Regions from separate parts of the Priestia aryabhattai genome, predicted to be linked through region 3. Evidence: riboswitches for the same ligand, from Rfam matches in the RefSeq annotation. Region 3 holds a riboswitch; each other region holds the start of a gene.
The links. Region 3 has a riboswitch for cobalamin ahead of metE (5-methyltetrahydropteroyltriglutamate--homocysteine S-methyltransferase). Riboswitches for the same ligand answer to the same signal wherever they lie in the genome.

Region 1 (6,053 bases), 760 kb from region 3:
ACGCCAATGGGACGCCCGTATACGAAGTTTACATGTGGATATTTTTCCTTGGCCTCATCTATAGCCGCCGGAATATGTATTTTAGAATGACCAGCAGGCAAGAGCATAATCGGAATCACAACTACATCTTGTGCTCCTTTTGCCACACACGTGTCAATTCCTTGACTTACATTCGGACGTTCAAACTCCAGAAAACACGTTTCTACTAAAATAGATGCGTCCCAATCATGCTTCATAGTAGAAATAAACTCGCGAATTTGATCGTTCCCTTCAGGATCTCTGCTTCCATGACCTACAAATAAAACTGATTTCATATAATGTCCTCCCATTTCTTAATCTCCGCACGGAGCTGGTTCTACTTTTATTTTTGGTGTTATATCTTGATAGTCGAAACCATAGACGTTCTTCACACGCTTAAAGAATTTATGAAACCGCTCATTAGGATGACCTTTTTCTTTATATTCATGGATAATATTCTCCACTATTTCAACAATGTCATCGGGCGCTATGCCTTCCGCTACAATTTGACCTGAATGCGCATTGCGTCCAACCGTTTTAGCTCCTAAAAATAAGTCAAACGCACCTTTTCTATAGACAATGCCGATATCTTCTTGAACAGCACCGTAACAAGCCATACCGCATCCATTAATACCAAGCTTCAGCTCTTTTGGCATGTCCATTCCCCCCAGGCGTTTTTGTAATTCTTCCGTATGTGGAATGGCATCGCTTTTTTCTCCATCGCAAAAATCACACGCTTTGATTGTGAACACGTCTCCGACCGGAGATAATAAAAAGGAAGCTGCTTGGAGCTTTTCAATGATCATATCTGGATGAGCCGTTGGAATTTGCAGTTTGATTTGATGGTCAGGTGTATACTCCATCGTACCTTTTTCACCAACAACTTCTGCTAGTGTGGTCATTTGAACAGGCGTGAATTTCTTATTTGCAAGTCCTGGACTAACTGCTACTTCAAAAATAGACTCGATTGGCTGGTGTACGACCGCAGAAGTGGATTCACCTAAAATTGCTTGAAGCGCTTCTTCTGCAAGGGCTCGTGAAGCTGCTGTTTCTTCTCTTGTGTTCTGAACTGCTTCAATAGCTGAAGCTGATTGCTTTACAGCCTCCTCTTGATCAAGAGCCCATGGTTCTGCTTCTTTTCGAAGTCGCTGATGAGGTCTTAGCGGCTGCTCTGTTTGGTTGAGGGTATATTTCCGCTGATACCCGCGCGGTGTAATCATTAAATCGTCGTAAAAGAATGTAGAGGAATTTCCAACAACAACGGTAGTCAGCATGCCGATTTCATGATTTAACATATCTTTTAAATTGGTCATTACGACTTCTTCACGGTCACGATAAGCGCTTTTCACAAGACCAACAGGCGTATCAGGGGAACGGTATTTTAATAGAATCCTTTGCGCTTCAACAATTTGCCTTGTTCGTCTTCCGCTTTTCGGATTATAAAAAGCCACTACAAAATCTGCTTGTGCAGCTGCTTCAATTCGTTTTTCGATTAGCTCCCAAGGCGTAAGATGATCACTTAAACTAATCGTACAGGCATCATGCATTACGGGTGCACCAAGGAGAGATGCACATGAATTAATGGCCGAAATGCCAGGAATTACTTCCAGCTCTACGCCCGTTTCCTTTTTCCAGCCCTTTTCAATCAACACTTCATACACAAGTCCAGCCATTCCGTATACTCCTGCATCTCCGCTTGAAATAACCGCCACGGTTTTCCCTGCTTCAGCTTGCTTTACAGCTTCTTGTGCACGGCTTACTTCTTCGGTCATTCCTGTACTGATAATTTGCTGATTCGTTAACAGTCCTTGAATTAATTCCACATAGGTTTTATAACCGATGATCATATCACTTTCTTGAATGGCTTCTCTTGCTCGCTGTGTAATATGTTCAAAGCTTCCTGGACCGAATCCAATAACTAACAGTTTACCTTTCATGCTAGCTCCTCCTTTATGCGTTACTTTTTACTTTGTCAATTCCTTCTATGGAGTCACTGTTTTCTGGAGAAACGAAACCCTTTTGATCATATTCATAAATAAGCGATTCCTTTAAGCTGCAGCCACCTGCTAAATGCTCTTCGACAATCCGGTGAGCCACTTTTTCAGTGACCTGCTTGTACCAGTCTCCCGAAGGATATACGATAGCTACAGGAGCATCTTTGCATCGTCCGTTACAGCGCGTACGCGTTGTATGAACCGCTTCATCTAAGTTCAGTTCCCCCACTTTATTACGAATAGCTTGCGTGGCTTCTTCTCCACCTTTTCTCATACAGCTACTTCCATTACAAATCAACACGTGATGTTTTGTTCCATTTAAGTTCCACGTCGTCACACTCATTCGCTCCTTTACTAAAAAAAAGCGCCTCTATCAATGATAGAGGCGCAGAAAAATTCAAACTAAGTTTTTGCACTTCCACCTATATCCCGTAGGGTAAGCTTAGCATTAGAAAAAGGCTGGTTTCCTGACTTCGATTCATCACTTGATTGCGCCTTCCCGAATACAGTGGCAAATGCAATCAGCTCCTCTTCACAGTGGCGGGTACGCGCTGGCTTCACACCAGACTTCCCATTTAACGCAATGTAAATATTACGCACCTTTTTTTTGCACGATATGCAGTTTTATGCTACGAGAAAAACCCGCTTCGCTAATATGCGAGCGGGTAAAACGTCAGAATAAAAGTGTACACGAATGCCACTTTAAGCCAACGTTTCCCTTCCCGCTCCCCGGAGAAATAGAAACTTCACAATAAAGACAGGTCTCCTGACTTGTGTATCATTCTACTTGAGAACCTTCCCGTGATTTTTTCACAGTGGTTATACTCGTTCGTCCACACTTACAGTTGCGGGGGCAGTACTGGTCTTTCACCAGTTTCCCTATTAAGCCTTCTTGGCACCTTTACTGTTGCTGTTTGATATATATGAACCTTTTAAACTATCAGAATAATAGAAGTAACTACCATATCATAGCGTACATTTTTTTTTATTTCAACTCTATTCTTTTCGTAAGATACAAGAGGCTATAAAAAAACAAGAGCAAAAAATCAGCTCTTGTTTTTCTACTATATAGCTACCAATGTTAAATGAGGATCATTATAATACACGACTTCTGAAAGAACTTTACAGCCATTTGTTTTTGCAAAAGCTTCTCTCGCCTGCTTTTCAGTTTCAAATTCAAACATTTTCATTTCTTTTCCAGCATACACCGTCAGTACCCACATGAAAAGATTCGCCTCCGATTATTGTAGTGATCGCTATATCCACATTATGACGAAACCATTTCCTTTTGAAAACCCATTCTACAAAACTTGTCATAAGAAAATTTTAAAAATTTAAAAACATTTTAACTCCTGGAAATGAACAAAATGTACAAAAGATCTAAGCAGTATTATACCTTTTTAAAAAAGGCGCTTTCTTAATCAACTGGTGCTTCACCAGTAAAAATATGTATAGTATCTATAAAAAAAGAAGCCGGCTATCCGGCTTCTTTTTAGGAAAGAACAGACATAATAACCCCGTCCTGCTCTTTGTTTTGCATAAAAATACATTAACTAAATATTCACCTCTTAAAGCTGAACCATATTTGACTGAATATAGTGATAAAGAAGCTTATACGTATGATTTAATGAATCTTGATGCGTTCTCTCAAACGCATGAGAAGAATCAATTCCTGGACCAATTAAGCCGTGTACGATGTCATGTCCAGCACGAATAGCAGCAGAAGCATCTGATCCGTAAAACGGATAAATATCTAATTTGTACTGAATATCATGCTGCTTGGCTAACTCCACCAAATGTTTTCTCAAACCGTAATGATATGGGCCGCTTGAATCTTTTACACAAATAGACACGGTGTATTCATCGGTAGATTGCCCATCACCCATAGCACCCATATCAACCGCTAAGTATTCTACTGTTTGAGGCGTAATGTTCGAATTTCCTCCGTATCCAATTTCTTCATTATTGGAAATGAGAAAGTGCGTGGTGTATGGCAGTTCTATTTGTTCTTCTTGAATCGTTTTAATGAGCTGAAGCAATAAAGCTACGCTTGCTTTATCATCAAGATGACGGGATTTAACAAAACCGCTTTTTGTTATTTCTACACGAGGATTAAACGAAACAAAATCGCCGACTTCAATTCCAAGGCTGAGAACATCTTCTGCACTATGTACTTTTTCATCCAGTCGAATTTCTATATTTTCTTGATTTCGCTCAGCTTTTCCTGCATCTTTATACACATGGACAGATGTTTGATGCATAAGGATGGTTCCTGTAAATACTTCTCCTGATGAAATTTCAATTTCACAATATTCTCCTTCAATGGAATTGTAGCGAAATCCTCCAATTAAGTCGATTTTCAGACGCCCACTCGGTTTGATTTCTTTTACCATGGCACCTAATGTATCGACATGAGCCGTCAGCATGCGGTGATGATCAGTATCTTTACCGGGAATTGTAGCGACTAGGCCTCCTTTTCGATTGCGATACGTTTGAATATTTAGCTCTTTTACATAGTCTTCGACAAATGAAATAACCTTTTCTGTATTGCCAGAAGGACTGGGAATCGAAACAAGCTTTTTAATTAACTGAACAGTTTCCGTCATTATGACACTTCCTTTGTCTCTCATTTCTTTTATTTTACCATATGTTTCAAAAAAGATAACAGGCAGCTACAAACAAAAAAGCCGGGCAGCTGCCCGGCTTTTTTGTATTAAGCTATGTTTGATTTCTTTAATTCGTTTGTGTAATTTAATGATTTTTGCTTATCAAATTCACCTTCAGACTTCGACATCACAATAGCAGCTAATGCATTTCCTACTACGTTAACTGTGGTACGCATCATATCAAGAATGCGGTCAATTCCTGCAATAAATGCCATGCCTTCAAGAGGGAAGCCCATGGATTCAAGTGTAGCAAGTACAACTACAAACGATGCCCCCGGCACACCAGCCATTCCTTTTGACGTTAACATCAGAACAAGAAGGAGCTGAATTTGATCCATAATGGAAAGGTCGATGCCGTACATTTGAGCAATAAATAATGATGCCAGCGCCTGATAAATGGTTGAACCATCTAAGTTAAACGTGTAACCTGTTGGAATTACAAACGATGTAACCGATTTAGAACAACCGAAGTCTTCCATCTTTTTGATAAGAGACGGTAGAACCGCTTCTGAACTTGCCGTTGTAAAAGCAAGAAGCAGCTCATCTTTTAATACTTTTATCAGCGTAAACATGCTTGTTCCAGCCATTTTAGCAATAATTCCAAGAACCACAAGCACAAAGAAAATCATGGTGAAGTAAACGGCGAACACTAATTTTCCTAATGGAATTAGTGATCCGACACCAAACTTTATAATATTAACGCCAATAAGCGCAAATACACCTACTGGAGCAAATTTCATCACCAAATTGGTTACCCAAAACATTGCATCTAAGACGCCTTCAAAAAAGGCTAAAACAGGCTTTCCTCTCTCTCCAATCGAAGCTACGCCAACACCAAACAGCACGGAAAATAAAATGATTGGTAAAAGGTCGCCTTCTGCTATCGATTGAAAGACGTTTGTCGGCACAATATGAAGAAGCTCTTGAGCAATCCCTGTACTTTCAGAAGTTTTTGCCGTTGCCTCATATTGAGAAATATCACTTTTTTCAATATGTCCCATATCAACCCCTGCACCAGGGTGAAATAAGTTTGCGGAAATAATCCCCACTACAATAGCAATGGTTGTAACAATTTCAAAATAAAGAATGGTTTTTCCGCCAAGCTTACCTAATTTTTTGATATCGCCTACTCCTGCGACCGCTACGATTAATGCTGAAATCACAATCGGTACGACAATCATCTTAATTAAATGAATAAATATGTCTCCAACTGGCTGTAAAATAGAAATGGCTGTATTGCTTCCATAAAAGATAGCACCTACAGCTACGCCTAAAATCAGTCCAATTAGAATCTGAGTTGCTAGACCTAACCTTTTCACTTTCTTGCTCCTTTCGCACAGTTGACTTTCATCCATCGAGCATATGCGGTTCAACG
Region 2 (6,053 bases), 470 kb from region 3:
TATATAGTTCAATCATGATATTCCTCTCTTCCGCATACGTTCTTTTACAAGGAGCAGCGTAAAAATCGGCGAACCAATTAAGGCGGTTACAACTCCGATCGGCAGTTCACGCGGTTCTAATATCGTTCGTGCCAATAAATCTGCTAAAACTAAATAACTTCCTCCGATTAAAATAGAAAGCGGCAGTACATGCTTATGATTAGCTCCCGCTACGAGACGTACTACATGGGGAATAACCAAGCCAACAAATCCGATTGCTCCGGATACTGATACCGCAGCCCCTGTCAATACGGAGGCTCCTATTAAAATCATTCTTTTTTTCTTCTTTACGTCTATTCCCATAAACTGAGCGGATTGATCGCCAAATGCTAAGCCGTTCAGCTCTTTTACATGTAACAGCAGCATAATCGTACCGATCAAAAAGAACGGCCCTAATATTTGAATATGAGACCATCCTCTCATCGATACGCTTCCCATCAGCCAATATAAAACCTGTCTTACATCTTCTTCAGGAGAAAGAGCCACAATTAATGAAATAAGCGCGCTCATAAAGGATGATAAAATAATTCCTGCTAAGATGATGGTTTCATTGGCCAAATTGCCGCTTGCGAGCTTCGTAATACCAAAAACTAAAAGAAGGGTAATAAATCCAGATACAATGCCGACTACAGGCAGCGTGAAGATGGATAAACCAAAAATACTCCAATGAAAATAAATTGCCATGACAGAGCCAAGGGTTGCACCTGAGGAAACCCCAATCGTGTAAGGGTCGGCAAGAGAATTTCTTAATAGTCCTTGAAAAGCAGCACCTGCTATAGAAAGCGAAGCTCCTACTAAAAATGCCACCAGTACTCTTGGAAATCGAATTTGCCAAATGATTAAATCCATATTTTCCGGACCGCGATATAAGGATAATCCGGTAAGGTGGCCAATAATAATTTTGATTGTATCTCCTACGGTTAACGAAACCGTACCAATAAATACGCCCATGATAACCGAAGTACATACAATAAATAAACTCACTATGTATAAAATAGATGTTTTGTTAAAAAAGATACGTTTAAAAATCAATACTTTCAGCTCCTCTAGGAAACGAGGCGTGATGTTTTACATTACATTAACCATTCATTTTCCTGTCCATAAACCATGTTTCCACCATACATAGAGTTGGAAACAATCATCTTTTATTTGTTATGAGTGCTAGACTGTTGAACTAGACAACATAGAATAGCGTACTAAAAATTCTGGTAAAAAAACAAGTGAAAGCCTCTGCAAGCTATACTTTTTGTGCTTGCTCCGGGCTTTTATAGTTGTCTATTAAATGATACAGCTTTTCCATATCTATAGCTTCTCGCACATACGCCGCTGCTTTTGAAAAAGACTCATCTTTTTGCAGGCGGCTGTTAAATGTATCCGTAATGGGCGGCAATTTTTTATGTTTACGAATTTGATTAAGCAAAGCTCTGCGCAAAGTATCATTATGAAAGACATCATGAACATACGTACCAATGACGTTTTCTTTAACCGTTCCTTCTTTTTCATCATCGACCACTGCAAAAGCCTCCGTCATGCTCTTAGAAACCGTCTTTCCCATATGAATTTCGTAGCCTTCAATCGAAACTTTTTCACTCTCTAGCTGAACGTATCCAGAAACTCTTTCTGTTTTTTTGCTGGTAGTCATAATGGTTTCCACCGGAAGCAAACCCAGCCCTTTAATAGATTCAATTCGGGACTCTACTGCATCGGGATCTGTAATCGTCTCACCTAACATTTGATATCCTCCGCAGATGCCAATAACGTGAACGTTCGTTGTGTTCAAGACTTGATTAATTGCTAGACCCAGGCCGCTTTCTTGTAAAAACTGCGCATCTTCAATCGTATTTTTACTTCCTGGTAAAACAATTAAATCAGGCGTACCTAATTGTGACGGCTTGGTTACAAGTCTCACATGACAGTCTTCTTCTAAGCTTAGAGGGTCGATGTCTGTAAAATTTGAGATGCGTGGATACGAGATAACCGCAATATCGATTTCTTTTAACGGATTCACAAGCGTTGAGTAATTTCTGAGTGATAACGAATCTTCAGCGTCAATTTCCACGTCGTGCATATAAGGAATAACTCCTAGTACCGGAACACCTGTGTATTCTTCAAACCACTTCAACCCCGGTTTTAAAAGCTCTAAGTCTCCTCGGAATTTATTGATTAACACCCCGATAACTCTAGACTTGTGTTCATCTGGAAGCAATTGAAGAGTACCCACTAAGCTTGCAAAAACCCCTCCTTTATCAATATCTCCTACTAACACAACAGGGGCTTCGGCTATCTTTGCTACGCGCATATTCACGAGTTCCCGATCGTTTAAATTCACTTCAGCAGGACTTCCAGCACCTTCAATCACAATTCGATCATAATGATTTGCAAGCTCTTTATAAGCCTCTGTGATAACGTTCAAACCTTCATTAAAAAATTCTTGCCGATACTGAAAAGCAAACATATTACGAAGCGGCTTTCCATGAACGACAATTTGAGATTCATGATCACGAGTTGGTTTAATTAAAATAGGGTTCATATTGGTTGTTGCTTCTACTCCAGCCGCTTCTGCTTGAATTCCTTGCGCTCTGCCAATTTCTTTTCCATCCATTGTAATGTATGAATTGAGCGCCATATTTTGCGATTTAAACGGTGCAGTTTGATAGCCGTCTTCTTTAAAAATGCGGCAAAATGCTGTAGCAATCATGCTTTTTCCAGCGTCTGAGTGCGTTCCTTGAATCATAAGAGGTTTTCCTTTTTTCACTTTATCCACTCCCTATCACATAAAAAAACCTTAACTGTAAAAGTCAAGGTTTGGTCATGCGCTCATTAACACATTGTCTTGACTTATTTCTCCCACCGAAAAATAAGGGGTTTTTAAAAGCAGGTCTCCTGGCTTATGCTTCATTTTACTTCTGCTCCCTTCCTAGTTTAACTAGTGGGTCTTTGCAGGTTCATCCACATTTACAGTAGCGGGGGCTGCACCGGATTTACACCGATTTCCCTATTATCCTCCTTAGAGGCACTTTTAAAATCATTTATTCTTTATTGTAACGAATTTTATAACCATTCACAATAACAATTTTCTTCTATTATTATATATTACTGTGTTTATACTTATTTGGATCTCGTATGCTATAATAACAATTATTTTCCAAACATCTTATGTAATAGCTAGGAAGGTGCTCACAGTTGAAGAAAAAAATAATTTATATCTTTATTAGTTTGCTTGTTCTTTATATAGCAATCATATCTTTTTTTATGTATCAAATAGCTCACAAGCCTGTTCCACAAAAAGCAGATTACGTGCTCATTTTAGGTTCTAAAGTAGATGGAGATCAAATGTCTCCTAGTTTAAAAGAACGAGTAAAGACGGCTTTATCTTATTTACAAACACATAAACAAACAAAAGTCATCGTAACGGGTGGAAAAGGATCCGATGAAGAAATCTCTGAAGCAGAAGCAGCCTATCGTTTTCTACGAAAAGAAGGAATTGAAAAGGATCGAATTATAAAAGAAGACCAGTCAACTTCTACTTTTGAGAATTTTACTTTCACTAAAAAGAAAGTCGATATTCAAAATAAAAAAGTAGTGCTTGTTAGCAGTGATTTTCATTTATTTCGCTCCTCTATTATTGCCAAGCGTCAAGGCTTTCACATATATCCTTTAGGTGCAAAAACACCTAACTCAATTAAACTTCAAGCCTACTTTCGTGAGTATGCTGCTATTTTAAAAACATGGCTGTTTGATAAATAAATAGAGTACACGCCTATATAAACGAAAAAACACGGCATGAATTCATGCCGTGTTTTTTATTAGTCATCTGTATCGATAACTGCTTTTGGTAAACCTGTATATTTCGCCCAGTAGAAAATACCGAGGGAAACGAGAGCAATTAAAATTAAGTCAAGTGGGTTGCTTAGCACACCTTGTCCTCCACCAAATGAACCTAGGTAAGAGATAACAAGCATAATAATATAATAAGCAACTAGCCACCACGCAGATTTAAGCTGCTGTGCAAATTTTACAACGTCAGTTGGTACGTATTTTTTAAACGCTACGTAGATAACGACCATTAGAAGCTGTGATCCTAGAAGCCAAGAAATTGTCGTCCACCCTGACCAATACACGATGTAGGAACAGAAGATAAATGAAACAGGAGCAATAACACTCATACCTTTTAATTTAAAAGGCTTTTTAAGGTCTTTTGCATTTACTCTGAATGCAGCAGCTGAAATTGGCGCAATAGCATAAGACAGAATAAGTGCTACTGAACATACGTTTACTAGTGCTTCCCACGAAGGAAATGGCAGTGTCCAGAATACAGACATTCCAAATGATAGCCATAGTGACGCACGTGGAATTCCTGTTTTCTTATCTACTTTTGAGAAACGTTTAAATAGTGTTCCATTACGAGACCAAGCATAAACTAGACGAGAAGTTGTATTCATAAAGATGTTCCCGTTACCGCCTGGTGATAAAATAGCATCAAAAATAACAAGCGTTACTAACCAGCCAAGGCCTAGAATAAGTGCAATATCTTTAAATGGTAAAGAGAATTGCTCTTGAATTGTTCCCCATCCTCCTGATAGCATATCAGACGGAATGTTACCAATGAACAATACTTGCAGTGCTGTGTAAATAATCGCTGAAAGTACAATACAGATAATTAGCGCGATTGGAATATTACGCTGCGGATTTTTAACTTCACTGGCTACAGAAACAATAGGGTGAAGTCCTAGGTAGGCAAACATAACGCCACCTGTTGAAATGGCTGCTTGAATACCATTAAAACCAAACGGAGCAAAATCGCCAGTTGTAAAGTTAGCTGATTTGAAGTGATAAGCTAACACGACGATAATTGTAAGAGGAACCGCATATTTGAACACAGATATAATGACATTTGACTTAGCAAATGCTTTTACACTTACGTAGTTAATGATAAAAAATAGCGTTAACAACGCGAACTGAAATAACCAGCCAATTGTAGTAGGCGATTCAGAACCATGTTTAGTTAGACCAGGAAGCCAAAAAGCAACATACTGACGTACAGCCGTTACCTCGATGGCAATCAAACTAGTGTAAGCAATAATGGTAATGAATGAAATTAAGTAACCCACTAAGTGACCATGTGAGTAAACTGGATAACGGATAATTCCACCGGTACGCGGCAGCGCTGCTCCAAGTTCAGCATACACTAAACCGATAAGTAAAATAATGACTCCGCCAATCAGCCACGAAAAACTTCCGGCTGGACCAGCCTTTGACGCTACGTTACTAACCGCAAATAACCAGGCGGAACCAAAAATAGCTCCCATCCCAATTAACGTTAGGTCAAGTAACGATATTGATTTTTTAAACTTTCCTTGATCAGACATAAAATCCTCCTTTAAAATTCCCACTCCACATACCTAACGCCCTTGCGTCCGATATGGGATTCTTTACATCATCCTCCTCTTACTAAGACCTCACAAGTGGATATGTTAACAAATATTCTCTAAAAAACCAAGTTAAAAACTTTATTTTTTTGCAAAACATCATTGAATTGTTTATGTATAACGCATAAATTCCACAGAAGATTTGAGGACTACTCCCCTTATTTAACCGCATTTTTCTTAGGTTAAACATAAAAGAATATTCAAACTATTCTTCGTAAAAAAAAGCTTGAAATTAGAAAATCCCAAGCTTTTTTTGTGATTATTTAAATACTTTTACACGTTCACTTAGCGCTTGAAACTCTTTTTCTCCCGCCGGTGCCACAGGATTACCAAATGGCATTTGGGCAATCAGCTTCCATGAACTTGGAATATGCCAAGCTGCTTTTACTTCATCGTCAATCAATGGATTGTAATGTTGTAAAGTTGCTCCTAGGCCTTCCAGCTCAAGTGCTGTCCAGATTACATGCTGCAGCATACCTGATGATTGGTTAGACCAAACTGGGAAATTTTCGCTATAAGATGCGAATTGTTTTTGCAACCCTTCAATTACTTCTTGATCTTCAAAGAAAAGAACTGTTCCATAGC
Region 3 (6,053 bases):
GTGATAGGTAGCAAAACTAAGACAATAAAAAGGGGATATATAATCATGAGTAAAGTATCAAGTAAGTTTATCTTCTTCTTCGGCTCATTTGCCGGTATTTTATTCGGTTATGATATTGGGATTATTGCTGGTGCAGAAGGTCATATCCGTCAAGCATTTCATTTAAGTCCGCTGTGGCTGGGAATTGTTGTTTCGTCTTTAATGGGCGGAGCGATTATCGGTTCCATTTTAAGCGGTTTATTAGGGGATAAGTTTGGACGAAGAAAGTTAATTTTAATTTCTTCTATCATCTTTCTTTTAGGCTCAATTGGTTCAGCCATCGCACCAGAGGAAATTACGTTAACGATTGCTCGCGTCTTTTTAGGTACAGCAGTAGGAACGGCTTCTTCTTTAGTTCCTGCATATATGTCAGAAATCGCACCTGCTAATATTCGCGGGAAGCTTTCGGGTTTGAACCAATTAATGATTGTAATTGGACTATTATTAAGCTATATCGTAGCCTTTATTTTTGAGCCGGTTCCAAACAGCTGGCGACTAATGCTTGGCAGCGCCGGTATTTTTGCGGTCGTATTATGCATCGGTATGATAAAGCTTCCAGAGTCACCTCGCTACTTAATTAAAAATGGGATGGGAGATAAAGCGCGTGAAGTTTTGCGTACGCTTCGTCCCTCAGCAGCTGAAGTGGAAGCTGAAGTGTCTGAAATTGAAAGCGTAGCTGTGCATGAAGAATCAGGCATCAAACAGCTGTTTCATAAAAAATTTCGTTTAGCTTTAATTATTGGCGTCGGAATGGCAACTTTTCAACAGATTCAAGGCGCAAACTCGATTGTTTATTATGCGACAAGCATTGCCCGTCAAGTGGGTTTAGCCCCGCAGGTAGCAGCTGGTTTTACGGTCATTGTTGGGGTAATCTTCGTCGTGACAACACTTATTTTTCTGCAGTTTGTTGATAAATACAACCGCCGTACCATTCTTACGGTTGGCGGAGCGGGAATGGCCCTTTCCTTTTTTACACCGGCTATTCTTGGAGCAGTAGGTGTTAATGAAGCCGTAGTTAACTGGGTTACGCTAATTGCACTTTGCTGCTTCATCCTTTGCTATGCGTTTTCTTGGGCGCCGCTTACTTGGATCATTGTAGGGGAAATTTTCCCGCTTTCTGTACGCGGAATCGGTGCTGGGATTTCGTCTGCCTTTAACTGGACGGGGTCACTGGCAGTTGGGCTTGTGTTCCCTATTTTAGCTGATCAGTTTAGCTTAGGCGTTATCTTTTCAACTTTCGGGATCATTTGTATTCTCGGATTATTCTTCATACGTTTTGTAGTTGTCGAAACAAAAGGACGGAGCCTAGAGCAAATTGAAACGGACATGGCAGCTCGCTCTGAAAGAAATTCTTTGAGTCCGGTTGAGCGTAATAAATACGTCTAATTGTCGTAAACGTTTTAAATGTAAGAATCCTTTGCTATCTCAGCAAAGGATTCTTTTTTTACGTAATGTGAATGATTCATAGATACGATAAAGGTATCTTTTTTTTAAAGTCTTTCTATGATTTACAGTAAGACTTTTGGCATATTCTACATAATTCTTAAAGAAACCTTGTAGCAGAAGGCTCAGTCAAACATTATAATAGATAATGAATGATGATATATCCTCTTTATTTGTCATATATTTGTATTACATATGTAATTGAAGCAAAACATTCACTTGATATACTGTTTAACGACTTAACTTTATCTGAAAATTTACAGTGAAATACCTGTTTATAGAGGCTTAGAACATACACAGCAAATGGAGGAGCTATAATGGCAAACGAAAAGATGAAAGAAGGACTTGATCGTTTTATTAAAGAAGATTTAAATGACCTTTTAGGTAGACTGTTCCCTTTAATGGACCGGGAGTGTGCCGAGGAAAAGAGAAAACTTATTGAAACAGCGGTAGAGTACATTTACTCATCAGGATACCATCAAGGAGCAAAAGACTTAATTGAAACACATCGAAAAGATGATTACAAAATGTTAAGGCAAAAATTAGCGTCAGCACCTCCTGAAAACTGATTTTTTTGAAATTTCTTTTGACAATGTAAATCTAAGGTGTTAAGATAACTCTACATTCAAAACATTATAAAAAATTAAAACTCTTATTGAGAGAGGCGGAGGGACTGGCCCTATGAAGCCCGGCAACCATTTAACGATCCTGTTAAAAAGGTGCTAAATCCTGCAAAGCGTATAGCTTTGACAAATAAGAGAGGATTTCATAGATACTATGCCTCTCTATTACGAATAGAGAGGCTTTTTATTTTATGTAATCCTGTTTTGAATGTAACAATTTTATAAAAATGCATCAGGTGCTGTGTAACGAATGTACGCAGCTTAAAAGGGAAGACCGGTGAAAATCCGGCGCGGTCCCGCCACTGTAATGGGGAGCAACTTATTAACCACTGTTTCATTCTGAAATGGGAAGGGATAGGAAGCGATGAACCTAAGTCAGGAGACCTGCCTGTTGTATGCACTTAAGCTCTACGGGATATAGAGAGGAGTGAGGAATACGTGTTGAGAAAAACAGGCTATCTCAACTCTAGTTAACGATGCGTATCATCTCTCTTTTCATTTCGAAAAGAGAGATTTTTTAGTTTAGCGGAAAAAAAGAAACTACAGGGAGTGGAAAAAATGAGCAGTGTAAAAAGTTCAAACTTAGGTTATCCAAGAATTGGTGAAAAACGAGAATGGAAAAAAGCGCTTGAGCAGTTTTGGGCAGGAAAGCTGGAGAAAGATGTATTTTTGCAAGAAATTGAAGCTCTTCGCCTTGAACATCTTAAAAAACAGCGTGACGCAGGAATTGAATTGATTCCAGTCGGCGATTTTAGCTTATACGATCACGTGTTAGATACAGCGGTTATGTTTGGTTTGGTGCCAAAACGTTTCAATTATGACGGAGGGCCGGTATCGCTTGAAACGTATTTTGACATAGCGCGAGGTACAAAAGGTGCAGTAGCATCTACGATGACAAAATGGTTTAACACAAATTATCACTATATCGTACCAGAGCTTGACGAAGCAAAGCCTGCTCTTGTAGAAAATCGCCCGCTTCAATTCTACAAAGAAGCAAAACAAAAGCTAAATATCAAAGGAAAGCCCGTTATTTTAGGGCCAGTGACATTTGTGAAGCTGTCGAAAGGGTATAAAGAAAGTGAGTTTGAAAAAATAGTTGAACAATTTGTTCCTCTTTATGCGACTATTTTAGCTGAGCTACAGGCAGAAGGCGTCGAGTGGGTACAGATGGATGAGCCGATTTTATCTACAACGCTATCAAAAGAAGACCTGGCGTTGTACAAAGAAGTCTATCAATCTTTGAATGAAGCGGCACCGAACGTAAAGGTTATTTTGCAAACGTATTTTGACAGCGTTGATTACTACAAAGAAGTTGTGTCTCTTCCTGTTCAAGGAATTGGTTTAGACTTTGTACATGACCGCGGAGAAAATCTCACTGCGCTTAATAAATATGGTTTTCCAACTGATAAAGTGCTTGCGGCAGGAGTTATTGACGGACGAAACATTTGGCGTGAAAATTTGGACGAACAGATTTTAACGCTTAGTGAAATTGAAGAAGTAGTATCAAAAGACCGTTTGATCCTACAGCCTTCATCGAGTCTATTACATGTTCCTGTCACGGTGAAAAGCGAAGAAACCATTGATCCAATTTTAAAGAACGCTCTATCCTTTGCAGATGAAAAGCTGAAGGAAATCACGCTGTTAACAAAAGCGGTGCAGCAAGGAAAAGAAACAATACAAGAAGAGATAAATGTAAGCAAACAGGCCATTCAAGCATTAAATCAATCATCTTTCCGAAATCATCAGGACGTGCAAGAAGCGCTGAAGCAACTCAGCTATAAAGCGGAGCGTCAAGCACCGTTTGACGTACGTCAGCGCGTTCAAAAAGAGGCTTTTCAACTGCCGCTTCTTCCAACCACAACAATTGGAAGCTTCCCGCAAACAAAAGAAGTGCGACGCGAGCGTATGAAGTGGCGGAAAGGTGAGTTAAGCAATGAAGCGTATGAAGCGTACATTAACGATGAAATAAAAAAATGGATTGAAATTCAAGAAGACATCGGCTTAGATGTGCTTGTGCACGGAGAGTTTGAACGAACGGACATGGTTGAGTACTTCGGTGAAAAATTAGGAGGCTTTCAGTTTACTAAGTTTGGCTGGGTGCAATCATACGGTTCTCGCTGCGTAAAGCCGCCGCTTATATACGGAGATGTATTCTATCAGCAGGCGATGACGATAAAAGAAACGGTCTATGCGCAATCTCTAACAAATAAGCCGGTTAAAGGAATGCTGACGGGTCCAATTACGATTTTAAACTGGTCGTTTGTGCGTGATGATATCTCGCGCTACGACGTGGCAAATCAAATTGCGCTTGCTCTTAGAAAAGAAGTGGAAGCACTGGAAAGTCAAGGCATCTCGATGATTCAAGTGGATGAACCGGCGCTTCGTGAAGGACTGCCGTTAAAACGAGAAAACTGGGAAAACTACTTGAACGCCGCGGTGTATGCGTTCAAGCTAGCCACGGTATCCGTGCAAAATGATACGCAAATTCATACGCATATGTGCTATTCAGAATTCGAAGAGATTATCGATGCCATCAAAGCGCTTGATGCCGACGTGATTTCCATTGAAACGTCTAAAAGCCACGGTGAATTAATTTATGCGTTTGAAGAACATACGTACAATCAAGGAATCGGACTTGGCGTGTACGATATCCACAGTCCGCGCATACCAAAGCTTGAAGAGCTGACGCGAAACATCGACCGCGCCTTGCAGGTCCTTGATCCTACATTGTTTTGGATTAATCCCGACTGCGGCCTTAAAACAAGAGGAATCAGTGAGACGGTCGAAGCCTTAAAAGTCATGGTTGCTTCAGCAAAGCAAACAAGACAAAATTTATTGCAAAACGTTCAATCGTAAGGAATCAAAAAACAAGCAGTGTAGAGGCTACACTGCTTGTTTTTATAGGGTTTTAAAAGCCCAGAAATATCCATTGACACTTCCCGTACATTTTTGTATCTTTTTAAAGTGTTTTTAAAATCAGGGAGGTACAACATGAGTAACAACAGCACACAGCACGTTAAAATTGTAACAGCTGATCCATCAGCGCTAGGCCTATTCGGACTTGCCATGGTGACACTCGTTGCATCGTTTCAAAAGCTTGGGGTAACCGATGGTGTTTCATTGGTATTGCCATGGGCGATTTTTTTAGGCGGAATAGGACAGTTAATCGCGTCTATTCAAGATTTCAAACATAATAATACCTTTGGCGCAACTGCTTTTGGTGCCTTCGGGTTATTTTGGTTAGGTGTAGCCATGACATGGCTTATTCAGCTTGGAGCATTTGGGGAAGCGCTAGCAAAAGCAGCGGATCCGAAGCAGCTCGCATTTGCTTTTGTAGGCTACTTTATCTTCAGCGTTTTTATGACAGTCGGAGCAATGGGCACTCATAAAGTATTATTTATTATTTTTGTGTTAATTGATTTCTTATTTATCGGATTATCGCTCAGTACATTTGGTGTGTCATATGAATATACGCACTTACTAGCAGCAGTGTCAGAGCTATTGATTGCTCTGTTTTCATTCTATGGATCTGCAGCGGCTGTATTAAATACTCACTATGGTCAAGTTGTGCTTCCAGTGGGCAAGCCGTTTGGTGCATTTATAAAATAATCAAGACGTTCATTAAAAAATGAAGTAGGATTGAATTCTGTATTATGCAGAGGTCAATCCTTTTTTGTTTGAACGTTTTTATATATAGTAGAAAGAGATAGTTATATATAATAGTAGCTTTTAAATGAAAGGAAACGTTCCAATGATTATAAGACAAGTGCAGGAAAATGATTTAAAACAATTAATTACATTAGAAAACAAAGGTTTTACACCTGAAGAAGCTGCCTCAAAAGACGCGTTTATCACGCGGATTAAAACCATGCCTGATACGTTTATCGTTGTGGAAGAAAATGAAGAAATGATTGGATATGTGAACGGACCCGTTATTTCAGCGCCGTT
Region 4 (6,053 bases), on a different contig from region 3:
TGTACACTTGGTCTTGCATCGGATAGCATGATGGCGAGCGCAGCGGTAGGGAAAAGCGGAAAAGTTGTCGGACTAGAAGGCAACCGCTATGTAGCTTATTTAGTCAAACAAGGACTTTTAAATTGGAAAAGTGACGTAAAAGAGTTGAACGATGCAATGAAGCGTATAAACGTGGTTCATCAAAATTTTGAATCGTTTTTGGCATGCTGTGAAGATAATTCTTTTGATGTTGTCTATTTTGATCCCATGTTTCAAGAGCAAATTGATGAATCGAATGGAATTAATGGTATTAAAGCGATCGCATTGTATACCACGTTGACGCCAATGGCTATACAAGAAGCAAAAAGAGTGGCCAAACAAAAGATCGTGTTAAAAGATCATTGGAAAAGCAGTCGTTTTGAAGAGCATGGATTTACTGTGCAAAAACGAAAAACATCAAAATTTCATTACGGTACAATTGACATACAAAAATAAACAAAAAAGTAAAATGAAGCACGATCATTGAAAAGACTTCCAAAACCTTTTAGGAATTAAAAAGTTTTGGAAGTTTTTTTTGTGAATTTCATCTAAAGTTCATAAAAGTATGATATATTTTTGAACATAAAAATACTTTTGTGTTTAAGCATCCAGCAAAACAGGAATATCTTGTATAGGTTTCCGCTCGGTGTGACAACCTCAAACAAAAGAAGGAAGGTGCTAACTAAAAAGTCGTCGAATGCCCGTAGACAGCATAAATGAATAAGCAAATATAGGTAAAAAATTAATAAGTATGTTACAATACCTAGTGAGTTATGATAACGAATTTTACGATATGAAAAGACCATATGGGAAAAGATGAGAAAGGAAAGATACGAATGCCTAGATGGATAAAAAGAATGCTAGTTGTATTTATTACAGTATTTACATTTGGGCTTGTCACTCCACCAGAATATTTATACGTTGATGATGCAAAAGCGGACAAGCAACATAAAGCAGGGTATGTAAGAGAAACAACTCCTGTCACAGCTGTTATAGAAGATATTCATTTGCCATATGAAGAACCAAAATATGAAGACGTTTCATCATTTGTTACGTATGCAATGGAATCAGCCGAAAAACAGTCAGTGGAAAAATTCGGAACGAAAATTGGGCCTGTCATTGAAGATGAATTTCGTCAAGCAGTGTTACCTAAAATTGAAGAAGTGCTGACCGGCATTGGCACTGAACGTGAACAGTCAATTCAGAATCTCGAGATAAGCGAGCACCCCGCTGCTGGCTATGGTGAAAAGATTTTCCATGTATATGACCGGGAAACCGGTCAGGACTTAATACGGTTTCATGTGCGGCGTGAAAACCCTCCAAAAGATGGATACTGGTTTAATTTTCACTATCATGCGGCTGCAGATAATTTTCAAAAGCATTATGATTTAGGGAAAATTTATTGGAACCGAAACATGCCGCCTAAATGGTTTAGCTGATAATAGACACAACATTCTACGATTTCGAAATGTTAGCTTTTTTAAGCTAGCATTTTTTTACGTCTAAAACCGTTATGGTCTAAATAAGCTGAAACATTAGCACAACGATAAAAAAATCGTTTATAATGAAGTCAGACTTCTTACCATAGAATAGTGAGAAGGAAAGAATAAATGCTGGAGGTAACACAATGAAACAATTTACGGAAGAAAAACAATTTCGCGAACAAATTAAGAATGAAACACTAAGCGTTGGGATTTTTACGACAACGTGGTGTCCTGATTGCAAACGTTTGGATATGTTCATTGGTGAAATCGTTGACGAAAATACAGATAAAGCATGGTTTAAAATTGACAAGGATGAGTTTGAAGAACTTTCTGCTGAAAACAATGTAATGGGTATTCCTTCTCTTCTTGTATATAAAAACGGTGAAAAAATTGCGCACCTGCACAGTGCAAATGCTAAAACGCCTGAAGCGGTCCGTGAATTTTTAGCAACTCTTTAATTCCCTAAGCTGCGAGAGCATTCTCGCAGCTTTTTTTGTGAGAATTGCTATTTCCATTTTTCGATGAGTGGGGTATACTAGGACAAGTGAATAATCGTAAAGCAATAAGGTCTCAATTTAAAGATTGAGTGAAAAGGGAAGTCTGGTGAAAAACCAGCGCGGTCCCGCCACTGTAAGCGCTTTGTGCGTAAGTCAGGAGACCTGCCTTATTGTTAGCTGTGAAACCTTCGAGGAAGGGTGAAGCAGGGTAATGAACATACATATCAAGTATAGTGAATGGATTCTTTTCCTGCTTACCTTGACGTTACCTGCTTTGCTTTCAATTGAAAGTAAAGCTTTTTTATTTTGAAGCTGCCGACGAGCAGTATACATAGTCAAAGCGGAAAAAACGGGATAGCGCTGCTTTTTGCATGGTCATTTGCTTTTCCTTTAACATAGAGGTTTCGTATTCACAATGAACAATATATAGGGGGAGTATTTAGATGAAAAAATGGCTTTCGTATTCCATTATTGCACTGTTAGTCATCGTACTTGCAGCATGCGGTTCAGGCAACCAAAGCAGCAGTGATAAAAAAACGAAGCAAGATACAGCACAAACGTCACAAGCTGCGTTTCCAGTAAAGGTAAAAGACGCGCGTGATAAAGAAATTACGTTGAAAAAACAGCCTAAGAAAATCGTTTCATTAATGCCAAGTAATACGGAGATTGTATATGCCCTTGGCCTTGAAAAAGAATTAGTCGGTGTAACAAGCAACGATGATTATCCTAAAAGCGTAAAGAAAAAAGCGCAGGTGGGAGATATGAACGTTAATGCAGAAAAAGTTATTGCTTTAAATCCTGATTTAGTGCTGGCACACGCTTCAAGTATGGGCGTTTCAGATGAAGTATTTAAACAAATTGAAAGCGCGGGTATTCCGGTATTTGTTGTAAAAGATTCAACGACGTTTGATACGGTTTATGATTCTATTACGCAAATCGGTAAATTAACGGGTAAAACAAAAGAAGCTAACCAAACAATTAAAGACATGAAAGAAAAAGTAGCTTCAATTGAGAAAAAAGCAAAAACGATTTCAAAAGAAGATCGTAAAAAAGTATGGATAGAAGTATCAGGAGCTCCTGAGATTTATACAACAGGAAAAGGTACGTTCATGAACGAAATGCTTACTATGATCGGTGCTGATAACGTAGCGGCTAGTGAAGACGGTTGGGTTAAGTTTTCTGAAGAGCAGGTTGTTAAGTTAAACCCTGACGTTATTATAGCAACGTATGATGCAGATAAAAATGAGATTATGAAGCGTCCCGCTTGGAGCAGCATGACTGCTGTAAAAGAGGGTAACATTGAGAAGATTGATCAAAACAAAATCAATCGCTTAGGACCTCGTATTGTAGATGGCTTAGAGGACTTAGCAAAAGCGGTATACCCTGAGGTGTACAATAAATAAGAAGAGGGACCATATTCCAGTTCGAATTGAAAAGGGGATTGGTCCCTTTTCACATCTTAAAATTGAAGAACGGCCTGAGCTTTTAATCATGAAAACCGAGACTTCTTATAAAACATACAGCTCAGGCGTTTTAGGAACAGGTATTACGGAAACGGACACCTTTTACAATCGATTTGTTCACAAGAACTATTATTCAGATACTCCTTCTTTGGAGTATGAGCAATATTTGATGAAAGAAAATGTGCGTCATGATCAAATCGTAGGTTTGATGACAGCCGTTTGGTTAAAGGAAAGAGCGATTTACTGTTATGAGGGCTACGGAGTAAGAGTAGCCTCAGTGATAACGGCGGGAGTAGGAAACGCAGTGGACATTACAGCTGATGAAGCTGTCCCATTCTATTCCTCTCCTGGTACAATTAATATGTTTTTTTTTATTGAAGGAAAGCTTACAGATGCTGCATTTTTACAGCTTTTTATTGCGGCTACAGAAGCCAAAACAAAAATGCTGTCACAGCTGGGTGTCATAGATCCAGCTACAAAGACGATTGCTACGGGAACATCTACGGACAGTATCTCAGTTGCAGCGTCTCAGCAGGGACCGTTATATGAATATGCAGGCTCTATGACCGCTTTAGGTCAAGCGGTAGCCAAGCTGGTGAAAATAAGCTTAGAGCAGGGACTTAAGGAAAAGAGGTGAAGAAATGAGTATTACACAAGTGATGATTGCACACATGACGGCCATGACGATTGCTTTACTAATTGACCGAATCATAGGCGACCCGGAAAATTGGCCGCATCCCGTGCGTTGGTTTGGCAAGTGGATTTATTGGATGGATTCCAGGTTAAATAAAGGTACAGGAAAACGATTCAAGGGATTGCTTCTTGTTATAAGTATGGTTGTGCTCGCAGGAGTTATTCCTTTCTTATTCCTTCATATTTTGTACGGAGTTCATTTTATAGCAGGTGTTTTAGTAGAGGGCGTAATGATTGCGACTACCATATCTACTCGTTCCTTAAGTGAAGCTGCTTATAAGGTACAAAAGCCGCTTCAGCTAGGAGATATGGAGAAAGCTAGATATGAAGTAAGCATGATTGTGGGACGAGATACAGATCGTTTGTCAGAAGGAGAAATTGCCAGAGCGACGGTAGAGACTGTCGCTGAAAATACAAGTGATGGTATTACAGCTCCGCTTTTTTATGCATTTATAGGAGGAGGAGCCCTAGCCTTTTTTTACCGAGCTATTAACACATGTGATTCAATGGTTGGGTACAAAAATGACCGCTACTTTCTGTTTGGCTACTTTAGTGCAAAAACCGATGACGTATTAAACTATATTCCAAGTCGGTTAACTGCAGTGGTGATGACCGCTGTTAATGTAGCAAAAAGCAAGTATTCTCTTTGGCATGTAATGAGTTTGATTAAGCGTGATGCTAAGAAGCATCCAAGTCCAAATAGCGGATACGGGGAAAGCGCAGTGGCTGCTCTTTTAGGTGTTCAACTCGGCGGGCTTAATACATATAAAGGCATAGAATCTAATCGTGCAAAGATGGGCGAACCACTCATTCCTCTGCAAGCCGGTCATATTGAACAAGCTGTTTTCATTATGAAGAGGACGGTCTATGCTACTTGGTTATTATATCTTTTGTTAGGAGGAGTTATTAGTGCTATTACCTACACATGGAGCTAACCCCAATGTCTTTTTAAAAGCAATAGGGGCCAAGAATTTGTCGCATATAAAAGATTTTAGTGTGAACACAAATCCTTTAGGGGCTCCAGCTGTGCTTCACGAAAAGTGGAACGAATTCAAGGATGCTGCGTTTAGTTATCCTGATCCTCAAGTAACAGACTTAAAAAATAAACTTGCAGCTGCTCATCGTGTTTCCGCTGCTCAAGTGCTGCCAACAAATGGCGCCGCTGAAGCATTTTTTCTTATTGCTTCTTTATTTTCAGAAGAGAAAGCAGGGATTGTACAGCCGACTTTCGTCGAATACGAACAAGCAAGTAAAGCTTATGGATGTGAAGTGACATACATTCCTTTAGCTGAAGAAAATGGCTGGAGCTGGGATATAGAGTTGATTATGAGTATTCTCCCGGACATAAAAGTACTGTGGATTTGTCACCCAAATAATCCGACGGGCGTTATGTATAGTCATGAAGAATGGATGAAAGTAGTAAAAGCTGCTGTTCATCATGGTACATACTTAATGATTGATGAGGCATTTATTGATTTTGTCGAACATCAGCCTTCGTTTGATTCTCTTATTCTGGATTATGAGCATATCATTATTGTGCGTTCCATGACAAAGATGTTTAATATTGCCGGGCTTCGCCTTGGCTATATTTTGGCAAATGAAAGAATCATTAGCAAGATGTCTAAAAAGCAGCCTCCTTGGAGTGTAAATGGATTGTCGCAGCAAGTAGGGATGATATGTGTAGATGAAAAAGACTTTGTAAAAAACACCGTACATTATATTAAACAAGAACGGGAACGGATTTTGAGTCAACTAGAGGAATGGGGGCTTTTGGTCTCTCCTTCTCAAACAAACTATTATCTTTGCAGCGTTCCGTCTTCTATTAAAACGCGTGAATGGCTTGGCTATTTAGCAAGTCATGGCGTGGTAGCTCGCCATACTGAAAACTTTCCCTTTTT

Region 1: linked by a shared signal. The riboswitch ahead of M3225_RS10995 ((2Fe-2S) ferredoxin domain-containing protein) and the one ahead of metE (5-methyltetrahydropteroyltriglutamate--homocysteine S-methyltransferase) in region 3 are both predicted to bind cobalamin.
Region 2: linked by a shared signal. The riboswitch ahead of M3225_RS09485 (cobyric acid synthase) and the one ahead of metE (5-methyltetrahydropteroyltriglutamate--homocysteine S-methyltransferase) in region 3 are both predicted to bind cobalamin.
Region 4: linked by a shared signal. The riboswitch ahead of M3225_RS19375 (ABC transporter substrate-binding protein) and the one ahead of metE (5-methyltetrahydropteroyltriglutamate--homocysteine S-methyltransferase) in region 3 are both predicted to bind cobalamin.

What each region holds. Positions count from the first base shown of each region.
Region 1 covers NZ_JAMBOQ010000002.1:799,913-805,965, reverse strand. The annotation lists gene M3225_RS11005 (sirohydrochlorin chelatase) at 1-314, opposite strand, end outside; gene cobJ (precorrin-3B C(17)-methyltransferase) at 333-1,955, opposite strand; gene M3225_RS10995 ((2Fe-2S) ferredoxin domain-containing protein) at 1,969-2,349, opposite strand; cobalamin riboswitch at 2,453-2,631, opposite strand; cobalamin riboswitch at 2,752-2,930, opposite strand; gene M3225_RS10990 (hypothetical protein) at 3,077-3,235, opposite strand; gene M3225_RS10985 (M42 family metallopeptidase) at 3,581-4,618, opposite strand; gene M3225_RS10980 (cation:dicarboxylate symporter family transporter) at 4,726-5,997, opposite strand.
Region 2 covers NZ_JAMBOQ010000002.1:506,497-512,549, reverse strand. The annotation lists gene M3225_RS09495 (ABC transporter ATP-binding protein) at 1-16, opposite strand, end outside; gene M3225_RS09490 (FecCD family ABC transporter permease) at 13-1,071, opposite strand; gene M3225_RS09485 (cobyric acid synthase) at 1,277-2,803, opposite strand; cobalamin riboswitch at 2,896-3,075, opposite strand; gene M3225_RS09480 (YdcF family protein) at 3,223-3,786, shown strand; gene M3225_RS09475 (APC family permease) at 3,846-5,408, opposite strand; gene M3225_RS09470 (nitroreductase family protein) at 5,728-6,053, opposite strand, start outside.
Region 3 covers NZ_JAMBOQ010000002.1:37,673-43,725, forward strand. The annotation lists gene M3225_RS06765 (sugar porter family MFS transporter) at 46-1,425, shown strand; gene M3225_RS06770 (hypothetical protein) at 1,800-2,051, shown strand; SAM riboswitch class I at 2,132-2,242, shown strand; cobalamin riboswitch at 2,323-2,511, shown strand; gene metE (5-methyltetrahydropteroyltriglutamate--homocysteine S-methyltransferase) at 2,664-4,961, shown strand; gene M3225_RS06780 (acetate uptake transporter) at 5,097-5,714, shown strand; gene M3225_RS06785 (GNAT family N-acetyltransferase) at 5,839-6,053, shown strand, end outside.
Region 4 covers NZ_JAMBOQ010000004.1:159,876-165,928, forward strand. The annotation lists gene M3225_RS19360 (class I SAM-dependent methyltransferase) at 1-474, shown strand, start outside; gene M3225_RS19365 (YpjP family protein) at 855-1,457, shown strand; gene M3225_RS19370 (thioredoxin family protein) at 1,625-1,960, shown strand; cobalamin riboswitch at 2,051-2,183, shown strand; gene M3225_RS19375 (ABC transporter substrate-binding protein) at 2,443-3,402, shown strand; gene M3225_RS19380 (adenosylcobinamide amidohydrolase) at 3,491-4,099, shown strand; gene cbiB (adenosylcobinamide-phosphate synthase CbiB) at 4,104-5,090, shown strand; gene cobD (threonine-phosphate decarboxylase CobD) at 5,065-6,053, shown strand, end outside.